Regions from separate parts of the Thioalkalivibrio sp. ALJ12 genome, predicted to be linked through region 1. Evidence: predicted binding sites of a transcription regulator. Region 1 holds the regulator's gene; each other region holds the start of a gene.
What was found. Region 1 encodes sigma-54, which starts transcription at its own class of promoters, with help from an activator protein. Its sites were predicted from a motif close to TGGCANGNTNCNTGCTT; they were not measured.
Positions count from the first base shown of each region.

Region 1 (7,103 bases):
AGAGCAAGCGGATCAATGCCCTGCCGGTGGTGGATGACGACCAGAGGCTGGTCGGGGTGCTGAACATGCACGACCTGCTGCGCGCGGGGGTGGCCTGATGGACCGTCACGACGAGGCCCTGCACAGCCGCCAGGCGGCGGTGCGTCTGCTGATCCTGGATGTCGACGGCGTGCTGACCGATGGCAGCCTGTTCATGGGGGATGCCGGCGAGCAGTACAAGGCCTTTCATTCGCGCGACGGGCACGGCATCCGTCTGGCACTGGACGGAGGGCTGGAGGTCGCGATCCTGACCGGACGCACCTCCGGGGTGGTCGAGCACCGCATGCGGGACCTCGGTGTGCAGCATCTGGTGCAGGGGCGGCGCGACAAGGGGGCCGCACTGCACGAGTTGCTGGAGCAGAGCGGCCACGCGCCCGACGAGGCCGCCTTCGTGGGCGACGACATCGTCGATCTGCCGGCGATGCGCCGTGTGGGGCTCGGCATCGCGGTGGCGGATTCCCACCCGTTGGTATTGCAGCATGCACATTGGGTTACGCAGGCCCCCGGCGGTCGCGGCGCGGTGCGCGAGGTCTGCGAGGGCCTGCTGGCGGCCCAGGGGCGGCTGGAGGCCCTGTTCGCGGAGTACGTCGACGGATGAAGTGGGTGGCCGGACCGGTGGCGCTGATCCTGTTGCCAATGGCGGCGCTGGTGGCCGGCGCTGTTGCCAGCGAGCACGAGCCGGAGGGCGAGGTGACGCTGGAGATCGAGGGCTTCACGCTGCACGCGACTGGCGAGGACGGCGAGTTGAGTCACCGCCTGCGCGGGACGCGTCTGCGCGAGTTTGGCCGCGACGGCCCGCAGCTGATCGACGACCCCGACCTGGATATCTTTGACGCTGGCGGCATCGAATGGCACTGGACTGCGCCCGAGGCGCTGCACCGACCGATGGACGAGATCCTGGACCTGATCGGCCCCACGCGGGGGGTGCAGCCCGAGCGTGACGAGCGCGTGCGCACGGTGATTGAATCCGCCGATGTGAAGGTGGCGACCGACACCATGATCGCCACCTCCGATGCCCCGTCGACGCTGGAGCAGCCTGGCCTTTTCCAGCGGGGCACGGGTCTGCGCGTCGACTCGCGAGGGGATACCATAGAGCTGTTCCATGACGTGTACACGCTCTACAGCGAGTCGGGCGAGGAGGAAGCCGCAAATGACTGAACGTGGTGGGTCGTCGCTCGCCCGGGCCGGATGGCCCGTGCTGCTGGGCAGTGCCTTGTTGCTGCTGGCCGCGCCGGTCATTGCCCAGCAGCAGCCCCTGCCGGTGGAGATTACCGCCGATCGTGCGGAGATGGACGACCGGCGGGGCGTAAGCACTTATACCGGTGATGTGGTGGTGATTCGCGGGGACATGACACTGGAGGCCGACAAGGTCTATGTGCGCAGCCGCGACCGACGCCCTTACGAGATGGAGGCCCACGGCGAGCCTGCGCGGCTGGAGTCCCCGGACCCGGAGACGGGCGAGATGCGCATCGCCACCGCGCTGCGCATCGACTACCTGCTGAACGAGGACCGGGTGATCCTGACCGACCAGGCGCATGTGGTCACGGCAGCCGAGGAAGCGCGCGGCAAGCGCATCGTCTACGACCTGGAGACGGATGTGATCGAGGCCGAGCGTGGCGAGGCCGATGACGAGCGTGTACGTATCAGGATCCAGCCCCGCGAAGACGACGAATGAACGAGCTCGACACCAGCGCGCCCGCCGCGGCCGGTGGCGAATCTGCGCCGATGGCCGGCTATCTGACCGGCCGCGAGCTGACCAAGCGCTATGGCAAGCGTACGGTGCTGGATCGTGTCGACGTCGATCTGGCACCAGGGGAGGTCGTGGGCCTGCTGGGACCGAACGGCGCAGGCAAGACCACCTGTTTCTACAGCCTGGTCGGCCTGATCCGGCCCAATCGTGGCCGCATCACGCTGGGTGACCGGGACATCACCCGGGCCCCGATTCATTCGCGGGCCCGAGCCGGGCTGGGCTACCTGCCGCAGGAGGCCTCGATCTTCCGTCGGCTGAGTGTTTGGGACAACCTGCAGGCGGTGCTGGAGCTGCGCTCGGAGCTCGACCGCCACGAGCGACGCCGCATCGGCGATGCCCTGATCGAGGAGTTCCAGCTGGAGACCGTGCGCCACAGCCCTGGGATTGCCCTGTCCGGGGGCGAGCGTCGCCGCGCCGAGATCGCGCGGGCACTGGCCGGTGACCCGCGCTTTATCTGCCTGGACGAACCGTTTGCCGGCGTGGATCCGATTTCCGTGGGTGATATCCAGGCCGTGATTGGGCATCTGGCCCAGCGCGGGATCGGTGTGCTGATTTCCGACCACAACGTGCGCGAGACCCTCGGAATCTGCGACAGGGCCTATATTCTTAGTGAGGGCCGCATCCTGAGCGCCGGGACCCCGCAGGAGCTGCTGGACGACCCCCAGGTGCGCCGCGTGTATCTCGGAGAAAACTTTCGACTGTGAACATTGATCAGTGTTTCCTTAAGATGATCTTGATGGTCACCATGGACCTCAAACCGCGATGCTGAAACCCGGGCTCAATCTGCAGCTGGGGCAGACGCTGACGATGACCCCGCAGCTGCAACAGGCGATCCGTCTGCTGCAGCTTTCCACGCTGGAGTTGCAGGCGGAGATCCAGCAGGCGCTGGAAAGCAACCCCATGCTCGAGCAGGTGGAGGACGAGGGCGAGGAGGCCCCGCCCGAGCGCCCGGAGGAAGGGGGCGAACGGGTCGACGGGGATCGCATGCAGGCCGACACGGCTGGCGATGACGTGATCCCCGAGGAGTTGAGCACCGACAGTCGCTGGGACGACATCTACGAGCCCGCCCCGAGCCCACGCGGCCTGGACGACCGCGACCCGCTGGAGAATACCTCCGACGGCGAGGACGAGGGCCTGCAGGATCACCTGCTCTGGCAGCTGCATCTGAGCCACCTGACCCCACGAGACCAACGGATCGGGGCGGCGCTGATCGACGCGATCAGCCCGGACGGCTATCTGGACAGTGAACTCGAGGCGCTGGCGGAGATGATCAGCCAGGGCGAAGACGAGCCCGTGGGGGTCGACGAGGTCGAGGCGGTGCTGCACTGGATTCAGCAGTGCGACCCGCTGGGCGTCGGTGCGCGGGACCTGCGCGAGTGCCTGGAGATCCAGCTGCGCCATTTGGCGCCGGATGCCCCGGCGCGTGACGCGGCTCGAGCCATCCTGGAAAACGGCATGGAGAGCCTGGCCAAGCGGGACTACCGAGCCCTGCAGCGCCAGTCCGGCGTGCGCGACCCGGACGAGCTGGCGCGGGCGCTGGACCTGATCCGCACCCTGAATCCGCGGCCCGGTGCCCAGATCAGCGAGTCCACTTCGGAATATGTGGTGCCGGATGTCTATGTCCGCCATGACCGCGATGGCTGGCGCGTGGACTTGAACCCGGAGATTGCGCCGCGCATTCGCATCAACGATCTCTATGCGGGCATGGTGCGGCAGGTCTCCGATGCGCGTGATAGCGCGTTTATGCGCGATCAGTTGCAGGAGGCGCGCTGGTTCCTGAAGAGCCTGCACAGCCGGAACGACACCCTGCTGCGGGTCGCCCAGGCCATCGTCGTGCGCCAGCAGGGGTTTCTCGAGCATGGTGAGGTTGCCATGCAACCGCTGATCCTGCGCGATATCGCCGAGACCCTGGAGATGCACGAATCGACCATCTCGAGGGTGACTACACAGAAATACATGCACACCCCGCGTGGGGTATTCGAGTTCAAGTACTTCTTTTCCAGTCATGTTGGCACAGCCGATGGCGGCGAATGCTCGGCGACCGCGATCCGTGCCATGATTCGGGAATTGATTGGTGGCGAGACCCCGAACAAGCCACTGAGTGATGCAAAACTGGCCCAGATCCTGTCGGATCGGGGCATTAATGTGGCCCGACGCACCGTGGCCAAGTACCGCGAGGCTATGCACATACCGTCTTCCAGCGAACGCCGGCAGATGGCGAGTATGCCCAGTGGAACCAAGCAAAAAGGAGCCTGACCATGCAGATCAACCTGACCGGCCATCACGTCGATATCACCGACGCCCTGCGCGACTACGTGAACGAAAAGTTCGCGAAGCTGGAACGCCACTTCGACAAAGTGATCGACGTGCATGTGGTGCTGACCCACGAGAAAAACCAGAACCTGAACAACAAGGCGGAGGCCAATCTCCAGGTCAGCGGCAATCACATCCACGCCGAAGCCAGTCACGAGGATATGTATGCGGCGATTGATGGCCTGATCGACAAGGTGGATCGTCAGCTGATCAAGCACAAGGAAAAGGTCAAGGACCATCACCGCGCCGAGGGTGCCCAGCGCAACCGCGAACAGGCCCTTTAACGCAATGACCATTGCCGAGCTGATCACCCGCGCCCGTATCCGGCTGGAGCCCGAGTGTTCCAGCCAGAAACGGGCGCTCGAGACCCTGGCCGAGTTGCTGGCCGTCGGCGGCGAGGAGTCCGCCGGCCCGGCCAGCGGGGCCATCTTCGAGGCCCTGTCTGCCCGCGAGAAGCTTGGCTCCACCGGTCTGGGGCATGGCGTGGCCATCCCGCATGGGCGTCTGGCCGAGCTCGATGCCCCCCGGGTCGCGGTCCTGCGGCTGGACCAGGGGGTCGACTTCGACGCCATGGATCACGAACCCGTGGACATCCTGATCGCACTGCTGGTGCCCGAGGCGGCGACCAGCGCGCACCTGGACCTGCTGGCGCAGCTGGCGCGCGGTCTCTCGCAGCCCGACAATATCGCCTCGCTGCGCCGTGCCGGCGACGCGGACGCCCTGGAACGCGAACTGACCCGGGCCTTCGGCGACGCCTGAACATGGCTCTCCCGGCAGTACTTTCTCTCTTACGACGCCCCGTGCCAGCACTGCCGGAGATTCGTGCATGAACGAGGCACTGGGAGAGGGCGGCATCGCGCGCGACATCACCGTAGAGGTCCTGATCCAGGCGATGGGCAATCGCCTGGATCTGCGCTACGTACACGGCGAGCAGGTCGCACCGGATCGCAACCTGGTCGGCGGTGACGGCGACGACCTGCCCCTCGCCGGGCACCTCAACCTGATCCGGCCTAACCGTATCCAGGTGATCGGCGATTTCGAGGCGCGCTATATCGCGCGGCTGAGCGATGATCAGCGCGAGCAACTGATCCTGGAGATGGCCCGCACCGGGACGACCGCGGTGATCTTCGCCGAGGACACCTGCCCGTTCTCGGAGATGCCGGACGTCCCCGATGAGCAGCTGCCGCTGATCTTGTGCTCCTCGACCAGCAGCCACGAGATTATCTCCCTGCTGCGCTATTTCCTGCAGCAGCGGCTGGCCCATTTCGAGGTGCGCCATGGCGTGTTCATGGAGATCCTCGGCATTGGCGTGCTGATCAGCGGGGCCTCCAGCGTGGGCAAGAGCGAGGTGGCGCTCGAGCTGATCTCGCGCGGGCACCGGCTGATCGCCGACGACGCACCGGAGTTTGCCCGCATCGCCCCGGATATCGTGCGCGGACACTGCCCGGCCCTGTTGCAGGATCTGCTCGAGGTCCGCGGGCTGGGCGTGCTGAACGTCCGCGCCATGTACGGGGATTCGGCGATCAAGGGCGGCAAGTATCTGCGGCTGATTATCGACCTGCGCGACCACGGCGAGCCCTCGCCGGTGCCGGATGACCGCCTGAATGGCCGCCGCGGGGAGATCGGCATCCTCGGGCTGCGTATCCCGCTGATCAGCCTGCCGGTCGCGCCGGGGCGCAACATCGCGGTGATGATCGAGGCGGCGGTGCGCAACCACATGTTGCACATGCAGGGCTATGTCGCCGGCGACGACCTGCGCGCACGTCAGCGCCGGCAGATGAGCGGCGAGCCCGAGGAGCCGCCGTACCACCGCGCGATCCCTGCAACCACCGTCCCCAACCCGGACCCGGAGGGCTGAATGCGACTCCTGCTGGTCAGTGGTCTGTCGGGCTCCGGCAAGACGGTCGCCCTGCATACGCTGGAGGACGCCGGCTATTTCTGTGTCGACAACCTGCCGCTGCCGCTGCTGCCCGGGCTGATCGAACAGGTCCGCAGTGGCGATTACGACGCGGACGAAGACCGGCATCTGGCGGTCGGGGTGGATGTCCGCAGCGGGCTGACGGCGCTCGAGGGCTTTGCCGACCTCCTGCGCGAGCTCCGGGGCAAGGGGATGCAGGTCGAGGTGATGTTTCTGCAGGCCTCCAGCGAGGTCCTGCTGCGCCGCTATCACCTGACGCGGCGCCGACACCCACTGGCGCGCGACGGCGTGCCACTGGTGGACGCGATCGAGCGCGAACGTGACTGGCTCGGCCATGTTGCGGCCGAGGCGGATCTGACCGTGGACACCTCCCGTCTGTCGATGCACGATCTCGCGCGCACCCTGCGCGACCGCGTCGGGCTGCTGGGCGAGGAGCGCCTGTCCCTGCTTTTTCAGTCATTCGGGTTCAAGCACGGGGCCCCGCTGGACTCCGACTTCGTGTTCGACGTGCGCTGTCTGCCCAACCCGCACTACGAGCGCGATCTGGCGCCATTGACTGGCCGCGATGCGGCTGTTTGCGAGTTTCTTGCGCGCCATGGCGAGGTCGAGGAGATGTATGACGGGATCCAGGGCTTTCTCGAACAGTGGGTCCCGCGGATCCGGCAGGATCACCGCAGCTATGTGACCGTTTCGATCGGGTGCACCGGCGGCCGTCACCGCTCGGTTTATCTTGTGGAGCGGCTGGCGGCTGCCTGGCGGGGGCGCGAACATGTTACTGTTAGCACCCGTCACCGCGAGCTATCCCTGCCCCTCGAATCGGAGTGAGTCCATGGGCGTTGGTCTGATCCTGATCACGCATCAAAACCTCGGCGACACCCTGCTGCAGACGGCCCAGAGCATGCTGGGCGACCTGCCCGAGGATTGCGAGTCCATGGCGATGTCGCAGAATGACGACCCCGACGAGGTGCTGGCGCGCGCGAGGGCGCGCCTGGGCGAGCTGGATTCCGGCTCCGGCGTGCTGATCCTGACCGACATGTTTGGCTCCACCCCATCCAATGTGGCCAGTCGCGTGGCCCGGGGCGC
Region 1 is NZ_KB899538.1:859,309-866,411, forward strand. Features, by position in the region: gene F467_RS0104080 (KpsF/GutQ family sugar-phosphate isomerase) at 1-98, shown strand, start outside; gene kdsC (3-deoxy-manno-octulosonate-8-phosphatase KdsC) at 98-637, shown strand; gene lptC (LPS export ABC transporter periplasmic protein LptC) at 634-1,197, shown strand; gene lptA (lipopolysaccharide transport periplasmic protein LptA) at 1,190-1,714, shown strand; gene lptB (LPS export ABC transporter ATP-binding protein) at 1,765-2,493, shown strand; gene F467_RS0104105 (RNA polymerase factor sigma-54) at 2,552-4,045, shown strand; gene hpf (ribosome hibernation-promoting factor, HPF/YfiA family) at 4,048-4,386, shown strand; gene F467_RS0104115 (PTS sugar transporter subunit IIA) at 4,391-4,861, shown strand; gene hprK (HPr(Ser) kinase/phosphatase) at 4,929-5,960, shown strand; gene rapZ (RNase adapter RapZ) at 5,961-6,845, shown strand; gene F467_RS0104130 (PTS sugar transporter subunit IIA) at 6,850-7,103, shown strand, end outside.

Region 2 (7,103 bases), on a different contig from region 1:
GACTTCCGCGTCCTGAATCTCTTCTTCCAGCGCCTTCATCCAGCGTTGATCCACGTCGGACCGGTCCGATTGCAGCCCGGTATCCAGCTGCTCGCGGATCGGCTCGATCATCGAGTACGGCAAGGTGAAATGCAGATTGCCGCCGCCACCATCGAGCTCGATATGGAACTCGCTGATCACGACGATCTCCGTGGGCGAGACGATATTGGCGAACTGCGGGTTCACCTCCGAGTTCAGGAACTCGAAGCGCAGATCCATCACCGGCTGCCAGGCCTTGACCATGTCCTCGAATGCGCCTTCGAGGATGCCGTGGACCACGCGCATCTCCATCGGCGTGAAATCCCGTCCCTCGATGCGCGTGTGGTAGCGACCGTCGCCACCAAAGAAGTTGTCGACCAGGATGAACACCAGCTTCGGGTCGAACACGAACAGACCAGTCCCGTGCAGCGGATGCGCCCGCACCAGGTTCAGGCTGGTCGGCACGAACAAGGAGTGCATGTACTCCGAGAACTTCGAGACCCGAGTGCCGACCACGGAGAGCTCCGCAGAGCGACGCAGCATATTGAACAGGCGTACCCGGAGGTGTCGTGCAAAGCGCTCGTTGATCATCTCCAGCGTGGGCATCCGCCCACGCACGATCCGATCCTGCGTCGCGAAGTTGAACTCGCGGGCCTCTCCGTCATTCGGAAACGGGTCATCCGTTTCGATATCGCCGTCATCGACCCCATGAAGGAGGGCGTCGATCTCGTCCTGGCTGAGGATGTCCGTTTGCGCCATGGTTCTGCCTACTGCATGACCAGTTCGTTAAAGCGCACCGCTTCCACATCATGTGGTGCGTCCCGTTCCTCAAGGATCTCGGCGATCGCCTCGCGCAGCTCCACGGCGAGCGACTCCTTCCCGTCACGCGTATTGAGGTCGTCGTAGTGCTTCTCTCCAAGAAGGCCCAGCACATCGTTGCGAACGGCCGGCATATGCCGCTCCAGCGCTTCAATCACCTCGGGGTCGGTGGTGACGACGCTTAGCTCGACCCGGAGATAGCGAATGCGTCCGGGCCCATCAATGTTCACGGTCATCGGCTCCAGTCCGTGGTAGTGGCGCTCGGCAGGGCCTTCTTCGCCGGTCTCTTCCTCGCCACCGCCGGACAAGAAAAACCACGCTGCCGCGGCGCCGGCCCCGGCGAACACGAGCACCAGTAAAATGACAATCCAGATCAGCCCCTTCTTGCCCTTTTTGCCGGCGCCTTCTTCACCCAGTTCGACTTCCTTCTCCGCCATTTCCCACCCTCGAGATTCGTGAATCCGTCCATGTTGACGGCACGGGATCGCGCTGACTATTGCCTGAACTCATAGCAAAGGCAGTGCCAACATCATTTTATATAATTATTTCCGCTACTTACGCGGAATCCAAGAGAACACTGGAGGGGTGCAGCCAGGAACAAAAAAGGGAATCGTCAAGATTCAGCCGCCCCGAACCCGGCAGAAGACGGGATCTTGGCGGCACAACAACCGGGGGTAGGAACGACCGGGCGGGTTTACGCACCCGGTCTCTTACAAACAGACTTACTCAGGCAAAGAGGTCGAGCCGGCGGTTCAGGATCGAAAGGGTGCTACCCGTGGCCTGCTCGCCCTCGGCCTCGGGCTCATCGGCCTCGTTCCCAGCCCGCTGCCCGTCAGCCAATGCCTGCTGACCTTCGCGCTCTTCGGTCGCCTGATCGGACACGGTCGCATCCTCGAGCGTAAGCCCACTCTGGGCGAGACTCTCACGCAGCCGGGGCATCGCCGCCTCCAGGACCTCGCGGGTCACCGGATTTGCACTGATGAACTGGACTGTGGCCCGATCACCATCGACGTTCAGACGGACATCGAGTGTCCCCAGTTGCGGCGGGTGCAGCTTGATCTCCGTACGGCCGCCCTGGGCACGCGCCAGCATGCGGATCTGGTCCGTCAGCTCGCGCTCGCCACCCGGCTGCAGCAGCCGCGCCAGGTCCAGGCGCAGCGGACTGCGTGAGCCCTCGCTACCTTCCGCAGCCTGTGCATGCGCCGGCAGAATACCGGCCAGGGGTTCCGCGCGTCCCTGCCCCCTTTGCGTGTCCGTCCCCTGGGACATCCATTGCGCCAGCAGTTCCAGCACATTTTCACGCGAAAGGCGACTGTTCGGACCCAGCAGCTCGGTACCCGCCCCACTGCCCGAACCAGCCGCGCCAGTCGGGCCCTGGCTAGACTCGAGGAACAGCCGCATGACCGCCGCCGGCAACGGCTTGATCTCGCGCGCACCACCGCTGTCATCGGCGCGGTCCATCCGCGCAGCGGGCGGACCAGGGCGATCATCCACTGCCGTCATGAGCGCGGCCAGCGGCAAATCCTTGCCGCCCGGCTCGATCTCGACGGCCAGTTCTCCCTCGTCCATCAGGGACTGCAAGCGGGCCAGCATGCCCTCCAGATCGAGCCCCTCAAGCTCCTCTTCACCGACGCCCAGATCGACCAGCAGCGCCTCGAGCTGCGGCTGAAGAATATCGAGGAAGCCCGCGCCGTCTGCGGTTTTCAGGTCCTTCAGCCCTTCGAGCGCCTGAAGGTCCTTGAGGTCACTGCCAGCCCCCAACAACTGCAGCAGCGGCATCATCCCCTGACCGGCATTGCCTGTCGCGATCATCAATGGATCCTCTGATTCATTGCCCGGCTGGCAACCGTTGCCGGGCATTCCTGGTCAGCTTATTCAAGATTCTTGCCAGTCGTTGTTCGCATCCTGCGTGCGCGTGTGCACCTGCCGGGTCGCCCACATGTCCTGCTCATGCTGGCGTCGGCGGTCGGCCTCCCGCTCCTGTTCAGCAATTCGGCGCTCCAGGAGCTTTTCCAGGGACATCACCGCCCGGTGGCGGAGCAGCCACTCCTGGCGTGCCTGCTCCGCCTGGGCACCCGCGGCCTGCGCGCGAAGATCCTGCTGTTCCAGGGCATGCCGCAGTTGATCCCGCATCCCGGAAAGCCACTTGAGCTGATTTGTGTCATCGGGCAGTGGCGCGCGGAGATACTCGAGCTGATAGCCCTCCAGCTGGGTCCGCTGGGTCTCGACAGCGTCCAGTTGTTGCAGTCGCGCTCCCAGTTGGCGCGTGGCTTCACTTTCCTCGATGCGTCGCAGACGCAAAAGACGTTCCAGCCGCCGAGAATCCATTTCAGGCGCCCCCGATCAAGGCCAGCAGTTCGTCGCGGGCCTGATCAAACCCGACCGCCTCGTCGCGGCCCTGCCCAAGATAGGCCTCCAGCCGCTCGTGCATCGTCACCGCTTCGTCCAGATGGGTATCCGCCCCCCTGCGGTAGGCACCCACGGCAATCAGGTCGCGGTTGCGCATGTAGGTCGAGGCCAGATCCCGGAAGCGCCGGGCCGCCTGCTCGTGCTCCGGCGTGATCAGCGCGCTCATCACTCGCGAGACCGACGCCGACACGTCGATCGCGGGATAGCGCCCGGTCTCCGCGATCTCGCGCGACAGGACCACGTGCCCATCGAGGATCGCACGCGCCGCATCCACGATCGGGTCGTTCTGGTCATCCCCCTCGGCCAGCACCGTATAGAACGCCGTGATCGAACCACCGCCCACATCCCCGTTACCGGCCCGCTCCACCAATTGCGGCAGACGCGCAAACACCGAGGCGGCATAGCCCTTCGAGGCCGGTGGCTCGCCAATCGCCATCGCGATTTCGCGCGCCCCCTGAGCAAAGCGCGTGAGCGAATCCATCAACAGCAGCACATTGAGCCCACGGTCACGAAACGACTCCGCCACCGTGGTGGCCACCCAGGCCCCATGCTGGCGCAGCAGCGGCGACTGGTCGGCGGGCACGGCCACGACAACGGTGCGCTGGCGGGACTCCTCGTCCAGGATCTCATGAATGAATTCATTCACTTCACGACCACGCTCGCCGATCAAACCAACCACGATCACATCGGCGTTGGTATTGCGCGTCATCATCCCGAGCAGAACACTCTTCCCGACACCGGACCCGGCGAACAGGCCCAGCCGCTGCCCACGGCCGACCGACAGCAGGCCGTTGATCGAGCGAATCCCGACATCCAGCGGTTCCCGCACCGGCGCCCGCTGTAGCGGGTTGATCGGGCGCCCCGACAGCGGACTGTGGTCACGCGCGCGCAAGGGCCCTTTGCCATCCAGCGGCTGGCCATTGGCATCGATCACGCGCCCGAGCAGCGCGTCCCCGACCGGGATCTCGCGTTGGATATCCAGTGGTTCAATGCGCGCACCAGGCGTCAGGCCCGAGGCCAGCTCCTCCGGCATCAGAAAGGTGCGGTCGTTCTGAAACCCCACCACCTCCGCCGGGACGGCCGCGCCATTCTCGCCGTGAATCAGCGCCCGGCCACCCATCGGAAGGCGCAACCCCTCGGCCTCGAAGGTCAGGCCCGTCAGCCGCGACAGGCGGCCTTCGGACTGTGGCGGTTGCACGCGCTCCAGCCGGCCACGCGACTGCTGCAGACGATCCAGAAGCCCGGTGGTCAGTTGCTCTTGCCCACGCTTGCGCAGGGTATCGAGGGGCGAGCTCATGAATCGTCCCCCGATACCGAAGTATCCTCGGGCGCCGTCGAACGGGCAGGCTCAGCCAGATCGCCCCAGACCGCCTCGACCGCCTGTTGCAGGCGGCGCTCCAGCGAGGCGTCCACAGACGCCGCGCCCGACTCGACGCGGCAGCCACCCCGAACAAGGTTCGTATCCGCGACCCAGCGCACCCGCGTATCCAGCGACTGGACATACTCTTCCAGCAGGTTGCGGTCATCCGGGTGCACATGCACCCGCACTTCCTGATTCCGCCCAGGCAGTTGTGCCAAGGCCTGATGCAATACCTGTTCGATCAGTTCCGGTCGGGTCTCCAGCTCGGCAGACAGCACTTTGCGGGCCAGGGCGACGGTCAACGCCAGCAGCTCCGGCTCCAGCTGGTCGGCTGCTTCGGCCAACGGGTCGGTCAGCCCACCCGCCAATGACTCCAGTCTGGCGACCGTCTCGCGCAGCTGCTTGTCCGACTTTGCCCGCGCGGCCTTCTCGGCCTCCTGTTTCCCGACCTCGTGGCCTTCGGCGTATCCGGCCTCGAAGCCATTCTGACGTGCCTGTTCCTCGATCGCCTCGATCTCGGCGGCCGTGGGCAGTCGTCGGGGCGGCCGCAGGCCTTCATCGCCAATCTCTGGCGGTTCCCAAACCGACGCGTCGGGGTCATGGACCCGCACCTGGGCGCCGGGACGGGATGTCACAACATCGCCTCGCTACCCTGCCCGCCGAGCACGATCTCGCCGTTCTCGGCGAGGCGACGGGCCACCGCCAGGATCTCCTTCTGCGCCGCCTCGACCTCGCTCACGCGGACCGGGCCCTTGGCCTCCAGATCCTCACGCAGCATCTCGGCCGCACGCTTCGACATATTGCGGAAAATCTTGTCCTGGAGCTCCTCTTCGGCGCCCTTCATGGCCAGCACCAGCGAGTCTGTCGAGATCTCGCGCAACAGAGTCTGGATGCCGCGATCGTCGATATCCACCAGGTTCTCGAAGACGAACATCTCTTCTTCGATCCGCCCGCCAAGGTCCGAATCGGACTCCTTGATGGATTCCATGATCTCGGCCTCGCGCGACCCTTCCATCAGATTCATGATGTTGGCCGCCGTGCGAACCCCACCCAGCATCGAGGTCTTGCTGGCGGCATTCCCCGAAAGCTGACGATCGAGGATTTCATCCAGCTCCTGCAGCGCCTGCGGCTGGATGCCGTCCAGCGTCGCGATTCGCATCACGACGTCCGTCTGCACGCGGGTAGGCAGGTATTGCAGCGTGTCCGATGCCTGATCGGAATCCAGGTGCGACAGGACGATCGCGACGATCTGTGGGTGTTCGTTACGCAGCATGTCGGCGATCGCGCGCGGGTCCAGCCACTTAAGGGCCTCGATCCCCTTGGAATTGCGCCCCAGCAGGATCCGGTCGATGACGCCCGAGGCCTTCTCGCCAAGGGCGTTCTCCAGCACGCTGCGCACGTACTCGTCCGCACCCACGCCGAGCGCCGTTTGCTCCTGCACATGCGCGGAAAACTCGTGCAGCGCGGAGTCCACATCCGCGCGCGAGATGCGGTCCATCGAGGCCATCGCGGTCCCGATCTTCTGGACCTCTTTGGGCCCCATATGGCGCATGACCTCGGCGGCGGCATCCTCGCCGAGACTCATCATGAACACCGCGGCGCGTTCCGCGCCATCGAGCTTCTTGGGTTGCTTGTCAACGGCCATCATCACCCAACCAGGTCTTCATTACCTGCGCCACGCGCTTCGGATCCTCGCGCACCATCTCGCGTACCGCCTCGAGATCCATCTCCTGCTGATCGGGCCCCTTGGGGCCCGTCAGTGCGGCCACGGCCGACTGCGAGCCCGCCGGCGCACCGGGACTATCTTCGTCCGACTGGTCCGTCAGCGCCCTTTGCTGGTCGGCCCGCGGATCACGCGGCGGACTTGCCATCAGCTGCTTGAGCGCCGGGCGAACCACCGTGAGCAACAGAATCAACGCCAACAACAGGCCTGCGCCGATCTTGACCATCTCGAGGAACCACGACTGAGACCAGAACGGCACCTCGTCTTCGATCATTTCTTCCGCCGGGGCCTCAAAGGGCGCCGTCACGACGTTCAGCGTATCGCCTCGGGCCTCCGAGAATCCAACCGCTTCTCGCACCAGCGCTTCGATCCTTTCCAGCTCCTCCGCATCGCGCGCCACGCTCTCGCTGGCTCCGTCCTCGCCCAGCTGCTCACGGAAGTCCACCACGACCGCGGTGGACACCCGGCGGATACCGCCCGGCGCCTCGCGGATATGGTTGATGCGTCGATCGACCTCGTAGTTACGCGTAACGTTGGCGCTGCGGCTCGTCGGCAGCGGCGCCGGGGCCACCTCACCCTCAGCGCCCTCAACCGCCCCGCCCTCCGGCGGCTGATTGGTCAGGGCGCCGGGGACTCCCGCCGGCCCACCATCCATCCCGGTGCGCTCGTCCTCGCGCGTCTGCTCCGAACGCAGGGCGATGGTCTCGGGATCGTAGAGCTCCTCGGTGCGTTCCACCTGCGAGAAATCGATATCGGCATTGACCTGGACACGCA
Region 2 is NZ_KB899539.1:321,823-328,925, reverse strand. Features, by position in the region: gene fliM (flagellar motor switch protein FliM) at 1-777, opposite strand, end outside; gene fliL (flagellar basal body-associated protein FliL) at 786-1,274, opposite strand; gene F467_RS0108860 (flagellar hook-length control protein FliK) at 1,564-2,649, opposite strand; gene F467_RS0108855 (flagellar export protein FliJ) at 2,713-3,165, opposite strand; gene F467_RS0108850 (FliI/YscN family ATPase) at 3,167-4,543, opposite strand; gene F467_RS0108845 (FliH/SctL family protein) at 4,540-5,241, opposite strand; gene fliG (flagellar motor switch protein FliG) at 5,238-6,254, opposite strand; gene fliF (flagellar basal-body MS-ring/collar protein FliF) at 6,241-7,103, opposite strand, start outside.
Region 2: fliL (flagellar basal body-associated protein FliL) is a predicted target of sigma-54. The motif match lies at 1,347-1,363, and genes of this name have one in related genera.

Region 3 (7,103 bases), 630 kb from region 1:
TTCGCGCCGGACATCGCGATGTAGAGGAATCGATCCATGCCTGTGCCCTCGTGTCCCTGTCCCTGACCTAGCGGATGTTGATGATGGTCTGGGTGACCTGGTCGGCCGTGGAGATCGTCTGCGCGTTCGCCTGGAAGTTGCGCTGCGCGGTGATCAGATTCACCAGCTCCTGGGCGATATCGACGTTCGAGGCCTCCAGGGCACCGGCCTGGATCTCGCCCAGGTTGCCGGTGCCCGGAGAGGCAAACACTGGATCACCGGCCGCAAAGGTCTCGGCCCAGTTGTTGTTGCCCAGCTGCTCCAGGCCCTGTGGGTTGGTGAAGTTGGCCAGAGCGACCTGCCCCAGAACGGAAGATTGGCCGTTGGTGAAGCGCGCGAACACCACCCCGCTGGAATCGATGTCGACCCCCGTCAGCCGGCCCGAAGCGAACCCGTCCTGGCCAAGATCGTTCACCGCAAAGTCGCCACCAAACTGAGTGGTCCCGGCAAAGTCGATCGTCCCGTCCAGACCTTCAGCCCCGTTGGTAAAATCTTCCGTGGAGAACGGGAATTCCGTGTTGCCATCCAGCTGGCCACTGGCGTCAAAAGAGAGTTCGAAGCCTTCTTCCTCGTTGATCGGCTCGCCGTCAACGCTCATGAAGGCCGTCCACTCTCGTTCGTCGCTCTTCACGAAGTAGATGCGCGCATCGCGGGACGTCCCCAGCGAGTCATACACCGTCAGGGACGTCGAGTAGTTATAGCTGTCCGGATCATCGAACTCGAACTCGCCCGGATCCAGGATTGGAGCATCCGACTGGAGATTGACCAGAGCCTCAATGTCACTGGTAGCCTGCGGCGCGGAGGCCCCTGTCTGCAGACGCAAATCCCCAAGCTGTCCGGTATTGAAATCAGTATCCGTGCTGCCCGGGTTGATTGGCGGATAGCCCTGCAGCTGCTGACCCTGGTTGTTCACCAGGTTGCCGTCGCGGTTTACCTGAAACTCGCCAGCGCGCGTATAGACACGATTGCCACCATCGTTCATCACGAAAAAGCCCTCGCCATCAATCGCGAGGTCGAGACCGTTCTCGGTGAACTCCGTGCGTCCCTGCGAGAACTGCTGTGTCACCGCCATGAGACGCGAACCACCCCCAGTCGCGGTCTGGCTGACGCCACCAAAACTCTGCGCAAAGACATCACCGAACTCGGCGCGCGAGCGCTTGAAACCGGTCGTGCCGGCATTCGAGACGTTGTTGCCGGTGGTCTGCAGATCGGCCTGCGCCGAGTTCAGTCCGCTCAATCCGATATTGAAGGGCATACTGGTCTACCTCCGTTAGAGTCCGTCAGCTGCTGATGCGCCGGACATCCGAGAAATTGATCTCGCCCAGGCCACGGACCATCAGGCCCAGACTGGAATCGTCACCTACCGAAACACTCTCGACGCGGGCATCGAGGAACACATCTACTGCTTCATTGTCGGAACCGCTCTGGGCCGACGCGCGGAATTCATATACGCCCGGGGCCGCAGGCGTCCCGTCATCGCGCAGACCGTCCCAGGTGAATTCCTGCAGCCCCTCACTGGCCGAACCCAGATTCATGCTTCGGATGCGTTCACCCGTGGGGCTGTACACCTCGACCTGCAACTGCCCGGTCGACTGATCCAGATCCACGGCGCCGCGCACCGTGCCATCCGCACCCAACTCGCTGAAGTCGGTTGGGACAAGGACGTCCTTACCCACCAGGGAGGCCGCTTGCAGGGTCTGGCTCTGGCCCATGGACTGAGCGAGTTTCTCGAAGGACTTCGAAAGCTCTTCGATCCCCGTGACGGTCGAGAACTGAGCCATCTGACCGATAAACTCCCCGTTTTCCATCGGTTCAAACGGGTCCTGATTCTGCAGCTGGGTAGTCATCAGCTTCAGGAAATCGTCCTGACCCAGGCGATCCGTCTCCTTGTCGTCCTGCTTGGGACGTGACAGGCCCAAGCGGTCCAGCATTTCGGGTGATATCTGAGTCATGGGAGGCTCCGGTTTAGCCCTGGCCGATCTGCAGCGTTCGCTGCAACAGCTGGCGCGAGGTCTCCATCACCTCGACGTTCGCTTCGTAGTTGCGCGAGGCCGACATCATGTTGGCCATCTCCTCCACCACGCTGATCGCGGGACGGAAGATGTAGCCGTCTTCGTTGGCCTGCGGATGGTTTGGTTCGTAGTGCGCCTGTGGCGGCGCGCGCGACTCATCAATTCCCGCCACCCGCACGCCATTGGAGGCGCCGTTCGGATCGGCCTGGTTCATCACGGTCTGAAACAGCACCTGCTTCGCCCGGTAGGCCTCGTCGGGGTTGGTCGCCACGGTGTTGGCGTTGGCCAGATTCGACGCGACCGTATTCAGCCGCACCGACTGCGCGGTCAGCGCGGAGGCCGAGGTGTTGAACAGATTAAACAGATCACTCACGACATCACTCTCCTGTTCCCAGCGTTGGCGCGCGCATTAGCGCTCGCCCCGCAGAGCATCACGGATGCCGGAAACCCGGCGGTTCAGGAACTCGAGGCTGCTCTGGTACTGCAGGGAATTCTCGGCAAAGGCCGCCCGCTCCAGCTGCGGGTCCACCGTGTTGCCATCCAGAGACGGCTGCGACGGCACGCGATAAAGCGTCTCCATCGACCCGTTGGCACCACCCGCCCCGCCGGCGCCGATATGGCCCTGATGTGTGCTCGCCATCGGCATGTTGCCGCCCTCGCCGGCCGCCGCCTGCAGCACCGAGCGAAAGTCGATATCGCGCGCTTTGTAATTCGGCGTATCGGCATTCGCGATATTCGAGGCCAGCAGCTCCATCCGCTTCGCACGGACGTTCACCGCCTCCGGGAGAATGCCCATCGCCTTGTCGAGAGAGAGACTCATCCGTCGTACCCCGTCCGCCACTGGCGAACTTCAGGTTCCTCGGGACGAAACCGCTTCGCCCCGTACGACAGGGACAAAGCAATTGGTGTGCCACTATGGGCCGAAAGAGGTTGGGAGAGCAGCGCCGAGGGTGGCGCCCGGATCGCGGGAGCGACCGTATGGAAAGGCGGAAAGGGCCGATCAGCCCTTCAGGCGAAGGACGGAGCCGTACTCGGTGCGAACGGTTTCGAAGGCCTGGGTGTAAGGACCCGCTGTCTCGGAAGCGCCAAGAAACAGATAGCCACCGGGATTCATCTGGCGGGCAATTCCGTCAAGAACCTGTCGCTTGGTCTCGGCGGAGAAATAGATCAGCACGTTGCGACAGAACACGATGTCGAACTTGCCCAGCGCCGCATAGCTGTCGATCAGGTTGAGCTTCTGGAAACGGCAGCGGCGCTGGATCTCCGGGCGTACGCGATGGCCCTCCGCCACGGTCTCGAAGAAGCGGGCGCGCCGCGCCTCGCTCAGGCCACGGACGATGCTCAGCCCGTCGTACACCGCGCGCCGGGCATCGTCCAGAATCTTCTCCGAGAGATCCGTACCCAGGATCGATACCGGCACCACACGCTTGGGCCGCGATTCCTCCCACTCGGACGCCACCATCGAGATGCTGTAGGCCTCCTGTCCGCTGGAGCAGCCGGACGACCAGACCTTGATCCCTGCGCCTTTCTCCGCCCGTTCCGGGAGCAGTACATGGCGCAGGATCTCGAACGGGAAGCCATCGCGAAACCAGGAGGTTTCGTTCGTGGTCATCGCGTCGATCACACGCGTGCGCAGGCGCGGGTTGGGCGCCTGGCGCATTGCGTGCAGCAGCTCCGGCACACTCTTGTAGCCGAACTCGTCCAGCAGCCGCGACAGTCGGCTCGACACGAGATACTGACGACTGTCGCCCAGCACCAGGCCACAGCACTCGGAAAGAAAACGCGAGAACTCCTCGTAGTCACGCGAGTCGATCACGAAGTCATCCTTGAAAGTCGACGGTACGGGCGGACGGGCACGTTGATGACGAATCCTTGACAGCGTGTCGGAAAACCCGACTGGGGAACACGCGATCCCCCATGCCGGACGGATGCAGTATACGTGCAACCGCGCGGACGCCGACAGCATCCCAACGGGTGATCGATGCGGCGCGCCATGGCCGCTGATGTTCATGCGGCCGGCAATCCGTTACCGCTTCCATGCCGCCAGGGTCGACTCGGTCGACTAACGCAAACGGCGCAGGCACCGGCATCAGTCCTTGCGGGTCTGGTCAAGCACAGCCTCGGCCAGCTCGTCGGGGTTGAACTTGGACAGGAAGGCGTCGGCCCCGGCACGCTTGACCATATCCGTATTGAACTCCCCACTCAGTGACGAGTGCAGCAGAACCCGGAGGCCTTTCAGGCGATCGTTCGCACGAATTCGAGCGGTGAGGGTATAGCCGTCCATGCGCGGCATCTCGATATCCGAAATCACCAGCTCCACCACCTCGTCCACGGTGCCGGCCTCGGCCTGCTCCTCCAGGAAATCCAGCGCCTCGCGACCATCCTTGAAGACCACGTACTCCCAGCCCAGGCCCTTGATCGCACCCTCGATCTGCTTGCGCGCGACCACGGAGTCATCAACGATCACAATCTTGCGCTGTCCATGCTTGGCGCGTTCTTCCTCGGCCTCCGCGCGCACCGCGTCAGATACCGTGGATGGCAACGGGTTGACGATCGACAGTACCCGTTCGACGTCAATGATCTCGACCAGCTTGTTGTCGATCTCGGTGACCGCCACCAGAAACGACTCGCGCCCGGTCCCACGAGGCGGGGACTTCACGTCTTCCCAGTTAACGTTGACGATCCGGTCGACCGCGGACACCCAGAACCCCTGTACCGACCGGTTGAACTCGGTCACCACCACCTTGTGGTCGCCCGTTTCGCCCACGGCGGTACGCAGCCCCATCGCGCGCGCCAGATCGATGATGGGGACGGTTCCGCCGCGCAGGGTAGCCACACCACGCACCACACTCAGCGATCCGGGAATCTGCCGCAGCGGCGGCGACGGGATCACCTCGCGCACCTTGAATACGTTGATACCGAAAGTCTGCGAGCTCCCCAAATGAAACAGGAGCAGCTCCATACGGTTCTGCCCCACCAGCTGGGTGCGCTGATTCACATCGTCAATGAATTGACTCATTGTCCTGCTCTCCCCCTCGCCCAGCGGCCAGCCACCTCGACTCGCCGGCCCCAGTGTGCACCCCGCAGACCGACGCTGTCATGCCACAACCCGCCGTCGCATGCCGATTGCACGCGTTCTAGACCCGATAACGGCCGGCCGCTGTGACTCTTGAGGGTACGCTCCTGATTGCCTGGCATGTTTTCTGCTTGCACGTCTCTGCAAACCTCTCGAGTCCTGACAAGCCGACGCGCATCCAGACCAATGAACCAGTCAGCACGCAAACCTTCCATTCGCTCCTGGTGGCTTTCGGCCGCCATGGGCGTCGTTCTGGCCCTGGTCTCCATTGCGGCACAGGCCGAGATCGAGGCAGTGGAAAACATCCGCCTGGCGGCGGAGCGCTTCATCCAGGAGGAGTTGAACCTCACACCAGGCGACGAAGCGGTAGAGATTCAGATCGGCCGGCTGGACAACCGCCTGCGCCTGGCCCGATGCAGCGAGGCACTGGAGACCCGGTTCCCGCCCGGCGGGCGACGCGATGGCAATACGGCGGTACAGGTTCAGTGCGAGACCCCCGTCAGCTGGTCGATCTATGTGCCAGTCACGGTCGAGCGCTACGCCGAGGTGCTGGTCGCCAGCCGCAGCCTGCGACGCCAGCACACGATCCTCCCCGGCGATCTGCGCACCAAGCGAATTCAGACCTCTCGCCATGCGGGGAGCTATTTCGAGAACAAGGGCGAACTGGTGGGGCTGCAGACCCGGCGCAACATCCGGCCCGGTCAGATCCTGGGCCAGCAGCACGTCACCCAGCGCGAGGTGGTCAGCCGCGGCCAGCGCGTCACCATCCTGGCCGAGAACGGCTCGGTGGTGATCCGCATGCAGGGCGAGGCGCTGGAGAATGGCATCCTGGGCGATCGCATCCGCGTGAAGAACACCTCGTCCGGACGCGTCGTGGAAGGCGAGGTGCTCGAGTCCGGACATGTACGCGTTGCCCTGTAGAATGGCGGTGTGTCTCGTCACCATCCACAAACTGTGAAGCGAATCGAAAATTCACAGCTCAAGGGGCTACAGTTTCAGCCGGTGCTGCCGCTAACCCCTGCAGTAGAATTGCAAAAACAGGAAACCGAATAATGGATATCAAAGGCCCGAACTCCCCCGGCCTGCGCCCGGATGGCAACAGCTCGAGCGTGAAGGGCCGCGATGAGACCTCTCGCCCCGACGCAGGCGCCCAGGGCAATGCATCCTCACCCGTACGTCAGGATGACTCTGTCACCCTGACCGGCGCGGCGCAGGCAATGAACGCCGCCTCCGGGGCCGCCAGCAACGCCCCGTTCGACGAGGCGCGAGTCGCCGAGCTGCGCGAGGCCATCTCCAACGGTCAGTACCCGGTAGACAACGAACAGCTAGCCGATCGCATGATCGAGCTGGAAAGCCTGTTGCGCTAACAGAGACCCGACGATGTCGCCCGAACAACGCCACGCCTTCCTCCGCTCGCTGGAGGCCTCGATTCGGCTGAGCCACCAGATGGAGGACATCCTGCTGCAGGAGACCCGGGCGGTGGAATCACGGGCCGCCGAGACCCTGCGCGAAGTCGTGGCCCAGAAGCAGACGCTACTGCAGGAACTCGAAACCGAAAGCCGGCGACAGCGCGAGACGATCGAGGCCGCCGGCGAAACGTATACGCCCGAGGGACTTGCACGGCTGTTCGGTCGGCTCGAGGGAGGCGCCGAGCTGGACGACCACTGGCAGGCGCTACGCCGCTCGGTGGAGCGCTGCAATACCCTCAACCAGGGGAATGCCCGACTGATCGATCGCGACCGTCGTCGCGTGGAGATGTCCATCCAGATCCTGCGCGGCGAGGAACCCGGCCCGGCTCCCACCTACGACCCCTACGGCCGCACCCAGTCCGGCAGCCGTACCGGTCGGCGCATCACCCGCGCATGACCCGCGCGCGCTCTGCGCGACACCTCTCCGCCCTTCTCCGCCTCACACCCGGGGCTGGCATTCCGGACCGCTCGGCAGTACCGTGCGGCTTGGCCCAATAATTACAACAA
Region 3 is NZ_KB899538.1:1,484,321-1,491,423, reverse strand. Features, by position in the region: gene flgF (flagellar basal-body rod protein FlgF) at 1-38, opposite strand, end outside; gene flgE (flagellar hook protein FlgE) at 68-1,294, opposite strand; gene F467_RS0107095 (flagellar hook assembly protein FlgD) at 1,320-1,991, opposite strand; gene flgC (flagellar basal body rod protein FlgC) at 2,005-2,424, opposite strand; gene flgB (flagellar basal body rod protein FlgB) at 2,461-2,871, opposite strand; gene F467_RS0107080 (protein-glutamate O-methyltransferase CheR) at 3,052-3,867, opposite strand; gene F467_RS0107075 (chemotaxis protein) at 4,141-5,070, opposite strand; gene flgA (flagellar basal body P-ring formation chaperone FlgA) at 5,314-6,048, shown strand; gene flgM (flagellar biosynthesis anti-sigma factor FlgM) at 6,180-6,494, shown strand; gene F467_RS0107060 (flagella synthesis protein FlgN) at 6,508-6,993, shown strand.
Region 3: flgA (flagellar basal body P-ring formation chaperone FlgA) is a predicted target of sigma-54. The motif match lies at 5,244-5,260, and genes of this name have one in related genera.